Regions from separate parts of the Citrobacter rodentium NBRC 105723 genome, predicted to be linked through region 1. Evidence: predicted binding sites of a transcription regulator. Region 1 holds the regulator's gene; each other region holds the start of a gene.
The links. Region 1 encodes PurR, which represses purine synthesis genes. Its sites were predicted from a motif close to CANGCAAACGTTTGCNTG; they were not measured.

Region 1 (5,526 bases):
TGCCGAAAGGCCATCCGTGGGGAAGCGGGAACGCTCCGGTTCCCGTTAACACATAATTATTATCGTATTTTTACTAACTGGAATTGAGTATAGGCCTCAAAAACCAATCATACAACCAAAAATTGTTAGCGAACTAATTGATTAGGTTGAGTTGGTATATCAATGCGTTTCCCCATGAGCAATCCCGTCGCTGTCATGCGATTGTCTGGCAACGCGTGGCTGAGATTGCATTTTGTAACCCAGCAAAGCCAGCAGTACCGTTGTCAGCATTACGCTGGTGGTGGTCAGTAGCGGCGTGCTGATTAGCCCGGAGACGACGAGGCTTGCAAGAAAGCACAGACCCAGCTGCAACGTGTTCTGTAAAGCCGCTGCGCGCCCGGTGGCCTGCGGGAACGGACGTAACGCCTGGGCGACCACAATCGGGTAGATCGCGCCGTTGGCGATTGCCATCACGCAGAAGGGGATAAGAATCTCCGTCAGCGTGACGTGACTGAGGAAGCTTGCCCCCCATGTGGCGATGACGCTCAGGGCGTAGAGCGCCAGCAGCCACGGCAGCATTTGTTGCCCCTGCCATTTTTGCAGCGCAGCGCGACAGCCATACCCGCCAATGAGAAACGCGATGGTCTGAGGAACATAGCTCAGGCCGATGATGGCCGGGGTATAGCCCATCGCGTTAAGGATAAACGGCGAGCCGGTAAGCCAGGCAAAAAAGCTGGCGGAACAGGCGGCGTAGATCAGCACGTTCCCGCGATAGCTCCTGGTGCGCAGTAACGTGGCGAAAGTCAGTTTATGTTCGCTGTCACTGCGCGCTTTTTGCGCTGGCCTGAGACGCAGAGCAGGCAGCATTAGCACCAGCGTGATAGCAAACAGAGTGGCGAAAATCGCCTGCCAGCTAAAGTGGGTGAGGATCCAGCTGCCCAGCAGCGGCGCCAGCGCAGGGGAGAGCCCCACCAGCGGCATGATGGTGGCGAAAATGCGGTTAATTTTTTGCGACGGATAATAATCCGTCACCAGCGCCTGCCAGATAACGGATGCGGCGCAAACCCCCACCGCCTGAATAAAGCGCAGCGCCAGTAAGGCGGCGGCGCTCTCCACCCACAGCATCCCCAGACTGCCAAGAGCGAAAATAGCTAATCCCAACAGCAGTACCGGTTTACGTCCATAGCGATCGGAAAGCGGTCCCCACAGCAGCTGCGCCACGGCAAAGCCGGCCAAAAACAGACTGAGGCTGGCGCTGACCGCGGAAGCGGACGTTTGCAGGTCACTCTGAATGGCGGCGAAGGCAGGGAGATACATATCCGTTGCCAGAAATCCCAGCACGCTAAGGCCCGCCAGCCAGACTAAAAACCCTTTTCCTGGTTGCATAGTTGTTCTCTTATTTTTAATGAAAAACTCTGGCGCAGAGTGTAGGGAGTGTCTTTTACCTTGTGAAACGGTAATATTTGCTTATTGCGTTCAAAAATTTTGCAGGCAGATTATGTGGTCAGAATACGCGCTGGAAGTGGTGGATGCGGTGGCGCGCAACGGGAGTTTCAGTTCGGCAGCGCAAGAGTTGCACCGGGTGCCTTCGGCGGTAAGCTATACGGTACGTCAACTGGAAGAGTGGCTGGCGGTGCCGCTGTTTGAGCGGCGGCACCGGGATGTGGCGCTGACGCCTGCCGGCGTATGGTTTTTAAAAGAAGGGCGTTCTGTTATCAAAAAAATGCAGGACACCCGTCGGCAGTGTCAGCAAATTGCTAACGGCTGGCGCGGGCAGTTGCCGATCGCGGTGGACAATATTGTTCGGCCTGAGCGCACCGGGCAGATGATCGTCGATTTCTATCGCCACTTCGACGATGTGGAGCTGCTGGTGTTTCAGGAGGTCTTTAACGGCGTCTGGGATGCGCTCTCTGACGGCAGGGTGGAACTCGCCATCGGCGCGACCCGCGCCATTCCGGTAGGGGGACGCTACGCCTTTCGGGATATGGGGATGCTGAGCTGGAGCTGCGTGGTCGCCAGCCATCACCCCCTGGCGGCGATGGCTGGACCGATAAGCGATGACACGCTGCGAAACTGGCCCTCGCTGGTGCTGGAAGATACCTCGCGCAATTTGCCTAAACGGGTAACGTGGCTGCTGGACAATCAGAGGCGGGTGGTGGTGCCGGACTGGGATTCGTCCGCCACCTGCATCAGTGCCGGACTCTGTATCGGCATGGTGCCGACCCACTTTGCCAAACCGCATCTTAACGCGGGACGATGGGTGGCGCTTGAGCTGGAAAATCCCTTCCCGGACGCCGCCTGCTGTCTGACCTGGCAGCAAAATGATATGTCGCCCGCGCTGGCGTGGCTGCTGGAATATCTGGGAGACAGCGAAACGCTGAACCGGGAGTGGCTGCGGGAGCCTGATGAGACGCCCGCAGAGAAGGCTTAGCGGCGATAGTCGCGGAACGGGCCGTCGGCCACCGAACGACGCTCAATCAGGCGCGGATGCACCTCTATTGACTGCGACTCCTCACGCTTGTTGACGATGCGGTCCAGCAGCATATTAAAGGCCGTTTCACCCAGCGAATCTTTTGGCTGGTGGATAGTGGTCAATGCCGGGGTAAAGAAGCGGGCGTTGCGCACGTTGTCATAGCCAATCAGCGACACATCCTGCGGAACGCGCAGGCCCATTTCGTCAGCGGCGCAGAGCGCACCCATTGCCATGATGTCGCCGCCGCAAAATACTGCCGTCGGGCGATGCGACTGCGACAGGATCTGCTGCATGGCGCGATAGCCGGACTCGGGTTCAAAATCGCCCTGCACAATCCAGTTTTCCGGCACTTTAATCAGCGCCTCTTCCATCGCTTTCATAAAGCCGGCCAGGCGGCCCGCGCCGGTGTTGCGCTCCAGCGGACCCGGAATTACGCCGATTTCACGATGTCCGCGCTCCACCAGGTAGCGACCCGCCATATAACCGCCCTCAAAGGCGTTATCGATCACCGAGTCGGTAAAGTCGGCTTTCGCTTCGCCCCAGTCCATCACCACCATAGGGATATGGCGATACTCCTCCAGCATTGCGAGCAGGGGATCGGGATACTCAGAGCACATCACCAGCAGACCGTCGACGCGCTTCTGCGCCATCATCGACAGATAGGCGCGCTGTTTTTCCAGGTTGTTCCAGGCGTTGCCGAGGATCAGGGTGTAGCCTTTCTGGAAGCAGTTTTTTTCCACCGCTTCAATAATTTCGGCAAAATACGCGGCTTCGCTGCTGGTCGCCAGCAGGCCAATGGATTTGGTGTGATTCACCTTCAGGCTGCGGGCAACGGCGCTGGGGGAATAGTGCAATTCTTTGATTGCCGCCCACACCGCGTTACGCGTTTCCTCTGCAACGAAACGCGTTTTATTGATTACGTGTGATACGGTTGTAGTGGAAACGTTTGCTCGCTTCGCTACATCTTTAATGGTTGCCATTACATCTCACTCCAGACCCTGCCTGAACATTAAATACGCTAAGTAATCGTTTGCCTTTACACACCCCGATCGCAACATCAGGGTTGCGGCACGCCGGGAAAACGACACGGAACGTCAGGAAGGGGTCAATGGCCGGTACGCTAAACAAGTAAGCGTCGAATTTTGGCTGATCTTAACGAAAAGGGGAAGTGTTAAAAACAGATATCACTCTAAAACATGGGAGATTTTTACCGTCAAGTGTGCAAAAATGCGCTATATCACTTTTTGTGTGGGTATAAAAAGGAGAAAACTTGATGAGCACCGATCTGAAATTTTCATTAATCACCACGTTTATTGTTCTGGCCCTGATTGTTGCGGGTGGTTTAACCGCAGCGCTGCACTGATTCATCGCTGAGGGGGCGGTTGCTCCCTCACGCTCGCCGCTATTGTTATCGGTTTTGCAAAAGTCTTTTGTAAAATTGTAAACTTCTCTTTTTTTGTGATTAGCATCATACTTTTGACTTTCCTTAGCATCGCGAATAAACGCGGACAGGCGGAGTCATTACCGTATGAAAATAAATTATCCCTTACTGGCGCTGGCCATTGGCGCATTCGGTATCGGTACGACTGAATTCTCTCCAATGGGCTTATTGCCGGTTATTGCCCGCGGCGTCGATGTGTCGATACCCGCAGCAGGGATGCTGATCAGCGCTTACGCCGTTGGGGTGATGGTCGGCGCGCCGCTCATGACGCTGCTGCTTTCGCACCGTGGCCGCCGTAATGCCTTGATCTTTCTGATGGCTATCTTCACGCTGGGGAACGTGCTTTCCGCTATCGCGCCTGATTACGCCACGCTGATGCTGTCCCGCATCCTCACCAGCCTCAACCACGGCGCATTTTTCGGCCTCGGTTCCGTTGTCGCCGCAAGCGTGGTGCCAAAGCACAAGCAGGCGAGCGCGGTCGCCACTATGTTTATGGGGCTGACCATCGCCAACATTGGCGGCGTGCCGGCGGCAACCTGGCTTGGGGAAACCATTGGCTGGCGCATGTCGTTTATTGCGACCGCCGGACTGGGGGTGATCGCCATAGTGAGCCTGTTTTTCTCCTTGCCGAAAGGCGGCGCCGGTACGCGTCCGGAGGTGAAAAAAGAGCTGGCTGTGCTGATGCGCCCGCAGGTGCTGTCGGCATTACTGACCACGGTGCTGGGCGCCGGCGCTATGTTCACGCTTTATACTTATATCGCGCCGGTATTGCACAGCATCACCCATGCCACGCCAGCGTTTGTCACCGGGATGCTGGTGCTGATTGGCGTTGGCTTCTCTATCGGCAACTATCTTGGCGGTAAACTGGCCGATCGCTCGGTTAACGGCACGCTGAAAGGCTTTCTGCTGTTGCTGATGGTGATTATGCTGGCGATCCCGTTCCTTGCGCGCAATGAACTGGGGGCGGCCATTAGTATGGTGGTCTGGGGGGCGGCAACCTTTGCGGTCGTGCCGCCGCTGCAAATGCGCGTGATGCGTGTGGCGCACGAAGCGCCGGGCCTGTCGTCCTCGGTCAACATTGGCGCCTTTAATCTCGGTAACGCGCTGGGCGCCGCCGCGGGCGGGGCGGTGATTTCCGGGGGGCTGGGCTACAGTTTCGTGCCGGTAATGGGGGCGATTGTCGCCGGGCTGGCGTTACTGCTGGTGTTTGTCTCGGCGAGAAAACAGCCTCAGCCAGAGTGCGTCGCCAGCTAAAATAAAAAGCCGGATGGCGGCAATTGCCCCGTCCGGCCTGTATTCACGCCCGATGCGCGGGCGTTGAGGCAGTTACGCGGCGAAGTTCTTCGCTACAAACGCCCAGTTAACCAGCGCCCAGAAATTTTCCAGATAACCCGGACGCGCATTGCGATAGTCAATGTAATAGGCGTGTTCCCATACGTCGACCGTCAGCAGCGGCGTGGCGTCGGTGGTCAGCGGCGTACCGGCGTTTGAGGTGGAGACGATCGCCAGCTTGCCGTCTTTTCCTTTGACCAGCCAGGTCCAGCCAGAACCGAAATTCTTGATTGCGGCATCGGTAAACTGTGCTTTGAAGTCGGCGAAGCTGCCGAAAGAGGCGACTATCGCATCAGCCAGC
Region 2 (5,526 bases), 490 kb from region 1:
TAAAAGGTCAGTGAATCATTCGCCCAGACGAACTCGGGAGCAACGTTGTCCAGCATCTCCGGATACCAGTTGCCGCTCTCAAGATTGCGAAAACGGATGCCATACTGGCGGCGGGACAGAAAATCTTCCGCAATCGCCATAATGGTGTTATCCGGGGTGATCGCCAGCCCGCCAAGAGTATAAAATTCGCTGTGCGCCGCCCGTTTGTTGCCGTCTAATAACGTTTCCCATTCATCCCACTCTTCGTTCAGCGCCGACTGACGCTGATAAATGGCGTACTCGCAGCCGGGCTCATAAACGTGGCGGTAACGATAGCCGTTCTTCACATATGGCGCGGAGACTTCGCGGGGCGGGATACGATCGATAATCTCCTTCAGCACGCGATCCTGTAACGCCTGCTGGGTGGACATAATCCGGTGCCCGTAACTGTTTTCCTGGTTCAGGTAGTCAAGCACTTCAGGCTGCGAACGGGTATCGTCGCGCAGCCAGTAATAATTATCAATGCGTGTATCGCCATGAACCGTCATGGCGTAGGGAATACGATTGGCTTTCGGCAGCATGTCACTGTTCTTTCGTGATTATACATCTTCTAAGGGTGGCAAAACTCACGAATGATGCAAGCGAAACATGCTGCATCCGGAGTATTAGCCGGGTAACGCCAGCTTCTGCTGTTTCAGATCCTGCTCAATGCCGTCGCGGACATCCTGCGGGATCTTCAGCGCGTCGCCGAGCGCGTTGAGGTAGCTACGCTCCATAAAGTGGTCGATATCAATCGCCGCGCAGCTCAGGAAATAGACTTCCAGCGCTTCCTCTTCATTGCGGATGCCCTGCGCCAGACGCTGGGGATCGAGCGGCTGTTCAATCGCCTTTTCAATAAGCGCCCGCCCTTGCTGTTCCACCCCTGCGTCACGCAGTTGTTGTTCGATAGCCGCACGCTCTTTCGCGTCGATATGACCGTCGCTTTTCGCTGCGAATACCAGCGCGAGAATCAGACGCTCGGTGCGCACATCCAGCGGCGAGCTTTGTTCGCCAAACTGCGGTTCATCCTGATGCGCGGCTCGGATTTTATCTTTGTACTTATTCCATAAAACGGTGCCGGCAACCGCCCCGCCGCCCATCAGCAGCGCGCTGGTGCCATATTTGCTGAGTAATTTCCGAGATGATTTATTGGCGACCAGTAAGCCTGCCAGACCGCCGAGCGCGCCGGGAACCAGCAGTTTACTGAGTCCTTGCTCGCCGGAGGATAAAGAGGACGATCCGCTCTGCCCGAGCAACGATTGTAATTGATTAAGCCAGTTAGCCATTTTTGCCCCTCAAGTACTGACAATGAATTGTCAAAGCGTACCCGAGGGGATGTCAGGAAATGTCTTTCCCGGCAAAAGATGCGCAAATTATAGCGTTACTGCGGCAGGTATTCCGCCGTACCCGCTTTGCAATCTACATTGACTGTATAATGGATATCGGCGCTTTTACCGCGCACGGTGAGCGGCACTCGCCACTTACCGTCCTGGCCGGTAATCTCTTTTGGGTTAACCCACGCCACGGGGTCGGCCTGCCCGACATGTTTCTGATCATCGGGCCAGCGCGCGATGCGGTTTTGCTGGTAGTCTCGTTTCACGCTTGCCGCAATGCCGTCGGCATCCAGCCCTTCGCAGCGGGGGAAGGTTACCGTTTTACTGCCCGTTTCTGCCGCATACGCCGACAGGGTGGCGGAAAGCAGCAGCAGACTCAGCAGGGCTCCTGTTTTGTTCATCTTTTTCTCCTTCGCACAATGACTCAGGAAAAAGCATGGTACAAAACGACAGGAGCGCAAGTCAGGCTCAGGCGGCCCGGCTGTCGTCCTGCTCAGACTCAACCGCCTGCGGCGACGGCAGTTTGCCGGTTTTGAGGATGACGCTCAGAACATCTTTCTGCTCCGCCAGCCACAGAGAGAGCGCCTCGCGCTGCTCGTCTTCCAGCGTTAACGGCGACTGTTCAAGCCAGGTATCAAGCAGATCCGCCGTGTCCAGCATCTTGTCATACGCATCGGCTTCCTTTTTGCTGGTAAATGACATTTTTTCCACACCCTCACGAATGACTACGTATTTAACTTCAACCGCCATTTTGCAGCCTCTCAATATTACTGTAATTATGTACAGTATATTCTATTTCCCTCCTGAAATCAAGCTGGTAATAAAGACAGACGCAAACGTTTTCGTATATACTGCGGGCAAATTTATCGGGGGATATTTTTATGACGTTATTAGGCACTGCGCTGCGTCCGGCGGCCACTCGGGTGATGTTATTGGGTTCCGGAGAACTGGGAAAAGAGTTGGCGATCGAGTGCCAGCGACTTGGCGTTGAAGTCATTGCCGTCGATCGCTATGCCGATGCGCCAGCGATGCATGTGGCGCACCGTTCTCACACGATCAATATGCTGGATGGCGACGCGCTTCGCCGGGTAGTCGAGCTGGAAAAACCGCACTTTATCGTGCCGGAAATTGAAGCCATCGCCACGGAGATGCTGGTAACGCTGGAACAGGAGGGAGTGAACGTGGTTCCCTGTGCTCGTGCGACGCAGCTGACGATGAACCGCGAGGGCATTCGCCGTCTGGCGGCGGAGGAGCTGAAATTACCCACTTCCACCTTCCGTTTTGCCGATAGTGAAAGCAGCTTCCGTCAGGCCGTGGATGAAATTGGCTATCCGTGCATTGTTAAGCCGGTGATGAGTTCTTCAGGCAAAGGGCAAAGCTTTATTCGTTCAGCCGAACAGCTGGCGCAGGCGTGGGACTATGCGCAGCAAGGCGGTCGCGCGGGCGCCGGGCGGGTGATCGTCGAAGGCGTGGTGGACTTTGATTTCGAAATTACGCTGCTCACCGTCAGCGCCGTCGATGGCGTTCATTTCTGCGCGCCGGTAGGCCATCGCCAGCAGGATGGCGACTACCGTGAATCCTGGCAGCCACAGCAGATGAGCGAGCTGGCGCTGGCGCGCGCGCAGGAAATCGCGCGTAAAGTCGTTCTGGCGTTAGGCGGTTATGGCCTGTTTGGCGTAGAGCTGTTCGTTTGCGGCGATGAGGTTATTTTTAGCGAAGTCTCCCCTCGCCCGCACGACACCGGCATGGTGACGCTGATTTCTCAGGATCTGTCGGAGTTCGCCCTTCACGTGCGCGCCTTTCTCGGCCTGCCCGTCGGCGGCATTCGCCAGTATGGCCCGGCCGCATCGGCGGTGATCCTGCCGCAACTGACCAGCCGGAACGTGACGTTCGATAACGTTCAGGCCGCCGTTGGCGCGGGTTTACAGCTACGTTTGTTCGGCAAGCCGGACATTGACGGCAGCCGTCGGTTGGGCGTCACGCTCGCGACCGGAGGAAGCGTTGAAGAGGCGGTAATGAGAGCGAAAGAGGCCGCCAGCCAGGTGAGAGTAAAAGGCTAACGCTGTTGCCCGCTGGCCTGCGAACGGCGTCGTCAGGCCAGCGGGCGCTTAACGGTTTACTGCTTCGCGCCTTCTACCGCTTCGCGCGCCAGTTTGGTGATGCGATCGTAGTCGCCCGCTTCCAGCGCATCCGCCGGAACCAGCCAGGAACCGCCGATGCACAGTACGCTTTTCAGTGCCAGGTAGTCGCGGTAGTTCGCCGGGGAGATACCGCCGGTCGGACAGAAACGCACCTGAGAGAACGGACCCGCAATCGCCTGCAGCGCTTTGGTGCCGCCGTTGGCTTCCGCCGGGAAGAATTTAAACTCTTTCAGACCATAGTCCATACCCAGCATCAGTTCAGAAACGGTACTGATACCCGGGATCAGCGGGATAGAGCCTTCGGTTGCGGCTTTCAACAGCGGCTCGGTCAGGCCCGGGCTGATGGCGAACTGCGCGCCTGCAGCGGTCACTTCGGCCAGCTGCTGCGGATTCAGTACGGTACCAGCGCCCACAATCGCTTCCGGCACCTCTTTGGCGATAGCGCGAATAGCATCCATCGCGCAGGCAGTACGCAACGTGACTTCCAGTACGCGCACGCCGCCGGCAACCAGCGCTTTTGCCATCGGCACAGCGTGTTCCAGTTTATTTACCACAATTACCGGAACAACCGGGCCGGTGGTCAGGATTGCTTCTGCACTTGTTTTCCAGTTTTTCATCAGAGTTTTTCTCTCGCCTGATTACAAAATGAGTCTTAAAAAGTGATACAGGTTGCGCCCTGCTCCGCGCCGGAGAGCTTCTCGCGCAGCGCGCTGAACATCTCACGTCCCGTTCCGATACGCGATGCGCTCAGATCCGGAATATGAGGCTGGCGGGCGGCAAGTTCCGCGTCATCAACCAGCAGCGTTAATTCCCCTGTCTGTCCGTTCACCCGAATAATGTCGCCATCGCGCACTTTCGCCAGCAGGCCGCCGTCATAAGCTTCCGGGGTAACATGGATAGCTGATGGCACTTTACCTGAAGCGCCCGAAAGTCGTCCATCGGTAACGAGCGCGATTTTGAAACGACGGTCCAATAATACACCAAGTGGCGGCATGAGTTTATGTAATTCTGGCATTCCGTTCGCTTTTGGTCCCTGATGGCGCACAACAACCACGCAATCTTTGTCCAGCAGACCCGCTTCGAAGGCTGGCAGAACGTCATGCTGGCTTTCGAATACCACCGCTGGCGCTTCGATAACCTGATTCTCCACCGGCACCGCTGAGGTTTTCATTACCGCGCGGCCAAGATTGCCGCTCAGTACCTTCGTTCCGCCGTGATGGGAAAAGGGCTTGTCGCATGAGGCGATGACCTCGCTGTCCAGCGATGCCTGCGCGCCGTCGCGCCAGTCAAGCTCGCCATTGTTCAGCCACGGCTCCAGGGTGTAGCGCTGCAGGCCGAAGCCCGCTACGGTATTGACATCTTCATGCAGCAGACCGGCGTTCAGCAGTTCGCGCATCAGCACCGGGACGCCACCGGCAGCCTGGAAGTGATTGATATCCGCCGGGCCGTTGGGGTAGAGACGCGCCATTAACGGTACAACGTCGGAAAGGTCGGAGAAATCATCCCAGTTGATCTGGATACCGGCCGCGCGCGCCATCGCCACCAGGTGCATAGTGTGGTTCGTCGAACCGCCGGTCGCCAGCAGCGCGACAATCCCGTTGACCACCACTTTTTCGTCGATCATTTTGCCCATCGGCATCCATTGGTTGCCGTTTCCGGTCAGACGCGTTACCTGACGCGCCGCCGCCACGGTCAGCGCTTCGCGCAGCGGCGCATCCGGATGAACAAATGAGGAACCAGGAAGCTGCATCCCCATAAATTCGATCACCATCTGATTGGTGTTCGCAGTGCCGTAGAAGGTGCAGGTACCCGGCGCATGGTAGGAGGCCGCTTCGGACTCAAGCAGCGCCATTCGATCAACCTTCCCTTCCGCGTAGAGCTGACGAATGCGGACTTTTTCTTTATTTGGCAGGCCGCTTGCCATCGGTCCGGAAGGGATAAAAATGGCGGGAAGATGGCCAAACGACAGCGCCGCCATCACCAGCCCCGGGACAATTTTGTCGCACACGCCGAGGAACAGCGCGCCGTCAAAC
Region 3 (5,526 bases), 2.4 Mb from region 1:
TCCGACGCCACGGTGCTGATTCACGGCGACTCCGGCACCGGCAAGGAGCTGGTGGCGCGCGCGCTCCATGCCAGCAGCGCGCGCAGCGACAAACCGCTGGTAACGCTGAACTGCGCGGCGCTCAACGAATCGCTGCTGGAATCTGAACTGTTCGGTCATGAAAAGGGGGCCTTTACTGGCGCCGATAAGCGTCGGGAGGGACGTTTTGTCGAAGCCGACGGCGGCACGCTGTTTCTGGATGAAATTGGCGATATCTCGCCGCTCATGCAGGTCCGCCTGCTGCGGGCGATTCAGGAGCGAGAGGTGCAAAGGGTGGGCAGCAATCAGACCCTTTCGGTGGATGTACGTCTGATCGCCGCCACCCATCGGGATCTGGCGCAGGAGGCGAGCGCCGGGCGTTTTCGTCAGGATCTCTACTACCGGCTGAACGTGGTGACGATTGAAACGCCGTCGCTGCGCCAGCGTCGGGAAGATATTCCCCTGCTGGCTGAGCATTTCCTCCAGCGGTTCGCCGCGCGCAACCGGAAAGCGGTGAAAGGCTTTACGCCGCAGGCGATGGATCTACTGATTCATTACGCCTGGCCGGGCAACATCCGCGAGCTGGAAAATGCCATCGAGCGGGCGGTGGTCCTGCTGACCGGAGAGTACATTTCGGAGCGTGAACTGCCGCTGGCGATTGCGAACCAGGCGATGCCGCTTATGCCGGCGCAGGCGATTCAACCGCTGGTGGAAGTCGAAAAAGAGGTCATTCTGGCGGCGCTGGAAAAAACGGGCGGCAATAAAACGGAAGCCGCCCGTCAGTTAGGGATTACGCGCAAAACGCTGCTGGCGAAGCTTTCGCGTTAGTTTTGCTCGCGTTCAATGGCGCGCCAGCCGATGTCTTTACGGCAGAAGCAGTCGTCCCAGTGGATATCGGCCATTAATGCGTAAGCGCGCTTTTGCGCCTCGGCCACGCTGTTCCCCAGCGCGGTGACGCACAGTACGCGGCCACCGCTGGTGATAACCTGCTCGTCATCAGCCAGTTTTGTCCCGGCGTGGAAGACTTTACCGTCCGCCACCTCTTCCAGCGGCAGGCCGTGGATCGCATCGCCCGTGCGGTAGTCGCCCGGATAACCGCCCGCCGCCATCACCACGCCCAGCGAGGCGCGCTCGTCCCATTCGGATTTTTGCGTGTCCAGCTTGCCTTCGCAGGCGGCCAGGCACAGCTCAACCAGATCGGACTTCATGCGCAGCATGATGGGCTGGGTTTCCGGATCGCCAAAGCGGCAGTTGAATTCGATCACCTTCGGATTGCCCTGCTTGTCGATCATCAGACCCGCATACAGGAAGCCGGTGTAGGTGTTGCCTTCCGCCGCCATGCCTTTTACGGTTGGCCAGATAATGCGTTCCATCGTCCGCTGATGCACCTCGTCGGTGACGACCGGCGCAGGCGAGTAGGCGCCCATCCCGCCGGTGTTCAGACCGGTATCGCCATCGCCCACGCGCTTGTGGTCCTGGCTGGTCGCCATTGGCAGCACATGCTCGCCGTCAACCATCACGATGAAACTGGCCTCCTCCCCGTCGAGGAACTCTTCGATCACAATGCGGTGGCCCGCGTCGCCAAAGGCATTGCCTGCCAGCATATCGTGAACCGCGGCTTCGGCCTCGCTCAGCGTCATCGCCACAATCACGCCCTTACCGGCGGCCAGACCATCGGCTTTGATGACGATCGGCGCGCCTTTTTCCCGCAGATAGGCCAGCGCAGGCTCGATTTCGGTGAAGTTCTGGTATTCGGCGGTCGGGATCTGGTGGCGCGCAAGGAAATCCTTGGTGAAGGCTTTGGAGCCTTCCAGCTGCGCTGCGCCCTGGGTTGGGCCGAAGATTTTCAGCCCAGCGGCGCGGAAAGTATCCACCACGCCGGTCACCAGCGGCGCTTCCGGTCCGACGATAGTCAGGTCGATCTTCTCGCGTTGGGCAAAATTCAGCAGCGCCGGAATGTCGGTGGCGCTGATTGCCACGTTTTGCAGGCCAGGTTCCAGCGCCGTGCCGGCGTTGCCTGGCGCGACAAAAACGGTTTCGACTTTCGGCGACCGGGCCGCTTTCCACGCCAGCGCGTGCTCGCGCCCGCCGTTGCCAATCACTAATACTTTCATCTCTCGCTCCATTAATGGCGGAAGTGGCGCATGTCGGTGAAGATCATGGCGATACCGTGCTCGTCGGCGGCGGCAATGACTTCATCGTCGCGGATAGAACCGCCAGGCTGGATCACGCAGCTCACGCCTACGGCGGCAGCGGCATCGATACCGTCGCGGAACGGGAAGAAGGCGTCGGAGGCCATCGCGGAGCCTTTGACTTCCAGACCTTCATCACCGGCCTTAATCCCGGCGATTTTCGCCGAATAGACGCGGCTCATCTGGCCTGCGCCAATGCCGATAGTCATATTCTCTTTCGCATAAACAATGGCGTTGGACTTCACGAATTTCGCCACCTTCCAGCAGAACAGCGCGTCACGCAGCTCCTGTTCCGTCGGCTGGCGCTTGCTGACGACGCGCAGCTCACCGTCAGTCACCATGCCCAGATCGCGATCCTGAACCAGCAGGCCGCCGTTCACGCGTTTGAAATCCAGACCCGGCACGCGCTCAGCCCACTGGCCGCAGACCAGTACGCGAACGTTCTGCTTGGCGGCAGTGATTTTCAAGGCTTCTTCCGTGGCGGACGGGGCGATGATTACCTCCACAAACTGGCGGGAGATAATCGCCTGCGCCGTTTCGGCATCCAGCTCGCGGTTGAAGGCGATAATGCCGCCGAAGGCGGAGGTCGGGTCGGTTTTATACGCACGGTCGTAGGCGTCGAGAATCGTGGCGCTGATCGCCACGCCGCATGGGTTGGCGTGCTTCACGATAACGCAGGCCGGTTCGCTGAACTCTTTTACGCACTCCAGCGCGGCATCGGTATCGGCAATATTGTTATAAGAAAGCGCTTTGCCCTGCACTTGCTGTGCGGTGGCGACGGACGCTTCTTTTACCTCTTCTTCTATATAGAAGGCGGCCTGCTGGTGGCTGTTCTCGCCGTAGCGCATATCCTGTTTCTTAATGAAGTTCAGGTTCAGCGTGCGCGGGAAGCGGCCGGAGGCTTCTTTGCTTTCGCCGTGGTAGGCCGGAACCATGCTGCCGAAATAGTTGGCGATCATGCTGTCATAGGCGGCGGTGTGCTCGAAGGCTTTGATGGCGAGATCGAAACGGGTGGCGAGGGTCAGGGAGCCTTCGTTAGCGTCCATCTCTTTAATGATGGCCTCGTAGTCGCCGCTCTTAACGACGATGGCGACATCTTTATGGTTCTTGGCTGCGGAACGCACCATCGTCGGGCCGCCGATATCAATGTTTTCTACCGCATCTTCCAGCGAGCAGCCTTCACGGGCAACGGTCTGCGCGAACGGATACAGATTCACGACAACCATATCGATAGGCGCGATGCCGTGCTGTTCCATAATGCCATCATCCTGCCCGCGGCGACCGAGGATCCCGCCGTGAACTTTCGGATGCAGGGTCTTCACGCGTCCATCCATCATTTCCGGGAAACCGGTGTAATCGGAAACTTCAGTCACCGGCAGGCCTTTATCTGCTAACAGACGGGCAGTGCCCCCTGTCGACAGCAGCTCCACACCACGTACGGAAAGTGCCTGGGCGAATTCGACGATACCGGCCTTGTCAGAAACACTGAGCAGAGCGCGGCGGACTGGACGACGTTGTTGCATGGTAAATCCCCTGGATTTGACTATTACAGAGAGCGTTAGCTGAATCTTTCGCGAAAAACTTAGCTAACGCCCCTTACGGGGCATCTTCATTTTGCCGGGCATTGTAACGAAAACGTTTGCGCAACGCTCGCGAATTTTTCGCTCGCCTGTTTAAGGGGCGTTTTTCTCTTTTCACGATCCGCTACGGGCCAGAAAGATCCGGCTGTTGATCCCTGTTTCTGTGGATAAGCTTGTGAGTAAACAGGTATAAGGCGGGGTTTTGCTGGGGAATGCAGCAGTCAGTCATTTTTCTGCAATTTTTCTATTGCGGATGCTCGGGAACTCCCTATAATGCGCCTCCATCGACACGGCGGATGTGAATCACTTCACAGAAAAACGCCGGTGGCGGTGAAGAGAAAAATCCTGAAATCAGGGTTGACTCTGAAAGAGGAAAGCGTAATATACGCCACCTCGCAACGGCGAGCTGAAAGCCGCGTTGCAACTGCTCTTTAACAATTTATCAGACAATCTGTGTGGGCACTCAAAGTGACATGGATTCTTGACGTCCCCGGACGAAAAATGAATACCAAGTCTCTGAGTGAACACGTAATTCATTACGAAGTTTAATTCACGAGCATCAAACTTAAATTGAAGAGTTTGATCATGGCTCAGATTGAACGCTGGCGGCAGGCCTAACACATGCAAGTCGAACGGTAACAGGAAGCAGCTTGCTGCTTTGCTGACGAGTGGCGGACGGGTGAGTAATGTCTGGGAAACTGCCCGGTGGAGGGGGATAACTACTGGAAACGGTAGCTAATACCGCATAACGTCGCAAGACCAAAGAGGGGGACCTTCGGGCCTCTTGCCACCGGATGTGCCCAGATGGGATTAGCTTGTTGGTGAGGTAACGGCTCACCAAGGCGACGATCCCTAGCTGGTCTGAGAGGATGACCAGCCACACTGGAACTGAGACACGGTCCAGACTCCTACGGGAGGCAGCAGTGGGGAATATTGCACAATGGGCGCAAGCCTGATGCAGCCATGCCGCGTGTATGAAGAAGGCCTTCGGGTTGTAAAGTACTTTCAGCGGGGAGGAAGGGATTGTGGTTAATAACCGCAGTCATTGACGTTACCCGCAGAAGAAGCACCGGCTAACTCCGTGCCAGCAGCCGCGGTAATACGGAGGGTGCAAGCGTTAATCGGAATTACTGGGCGTAAAGCGCACGCAGGCGGTCTGTCAAGTCGGATGTGAAATCCCCGGGCTCAACCTGGGAACTGCATTCGAAACTGGCAGGCTTGAGTCTCGTAGAGGGGGGTGGAATTCCAGGTGTAGCGGTGAAATGCGTAGAGATCTGGAGGAATACCGGTGGCGAAGGCGGCCCCCTGGACGAAGACTGACGCTCAGGTGCGAAAGCGTGGGGAGCAAACAGGATTAGATACCCTGGTAGTCCACGCCGTAAACGATGTCTACTTGGAGGTTGTGCCCCTGAGGCGTGGCTTCCGGAGCTAACGCGTTAAGTAGACCGCCTGGGGAGTACGGCCGCAAGGTTAAAACTCAAATGAATTGACGGGGGCCCGCACAAGCGGTGGAGCATGTGGTTTAATTCGATGCAACGCGAAGAACCTTACCTGGTCTTGACATCCACGGAAGACTGCAGAGATGCGGTTGTGCCTTCGGGAACCGTGAGACAGGTGCTGCATGGCTGTCGTCAGCTCGTGTTGTGAAATGTTGGGTTAAGTCCCGCAACGAGCGCAACCCTTATCCTTTGTTGCCAGCGGTCCGGCCGGGAACTCAAAGGAGACTGCCAGTGATA

Region 2: a site for PurR is predicted at 2,182-2,199, ahead of purT (formate-dependent phosphoribosylglycinamide formyltransferase). Genes of this name have one in related genera too.
Region 3: a site for PurR is predicted at 3,839-3,856, ahead of purH (bifunctional phosphoribosylaminoimidazolecarboxamide formyltransferase/IMP cyclohydrolase). Genes of this name have one in related genera too.

The regions. Positions count from the first base shown of each region.
Region 1 covers NZ_CP082833.1:4,081,596-4,087,121, reverse strand. The annotation lists gene punC (purine nucleoside transporter PunC) at 160-1,365, opposite strand; gene punR (DNA-binding transcriptional activator PunR) at 1,478-2,410, shown strand; gene purR (HTH-type transcriptional repressor PurR) at 2,407-3,432, opposite strand; gene cydH (cytochrome bd-I oxidase subunit CydH) at 3,726-3,815, shown strand; gene K7R23_RS19395 (MFS transporter) at 3,981-5,147, shown strand; gene sodB (superoxide dismutase [Fe]) at 5,220-5,526, opposite strand, start outside.
Region 2 covers NZ_CP082833.1:3,586,695-3,592,220, reverse strand. The annotation lists gene ptrB (oligopeptidase B) at 1-560, opposite strand, end outside; gene K7R23_RS17030 (tellurite resistance TerB family protein) at 645-1,304, opposite strand; gene yebF (protein YebF) at 1,400-1,753, opposite strand; gene yebG (DNA damage-inducible protein YebG) at 1,821-2,102, opposite strand; gene purT (formate-dependent phosphoribosylglycinamide formyltransferase) at 2,234-3,412, shown strand; gene kdgA (bifunctional 4-hydroxy-2-oxoglutarate aldolase/2-dehydro-3-deoxy-phosphogluconate aldolase) at 3,469-4,110, opposite strand; gene edd (phosphogluconate dehydratase) at 4,146-5,526, opposite strand, start outside.
Region 3 covers NZ_CP082833.1:1,658,970-1,664,495, forward strand. The annotation lists gene zraR (sigma-54-dependent response regulator transcription factor ZraR) at 1-846, shown strand, start outside; gene purD (phosphoribosylamine--glycine ligase) at 843-2,132, opposite strand; gene purH (bifunctional phosphoribosylaminoimidazolecarboxamide formyltransferase/IMP cyclohydrolase) at 2,144-3,733, opposite strand; rRNA gene K7R23_RS07815 (16S ribosomal RNA) at 4,358-5,526, shown strand, end outside.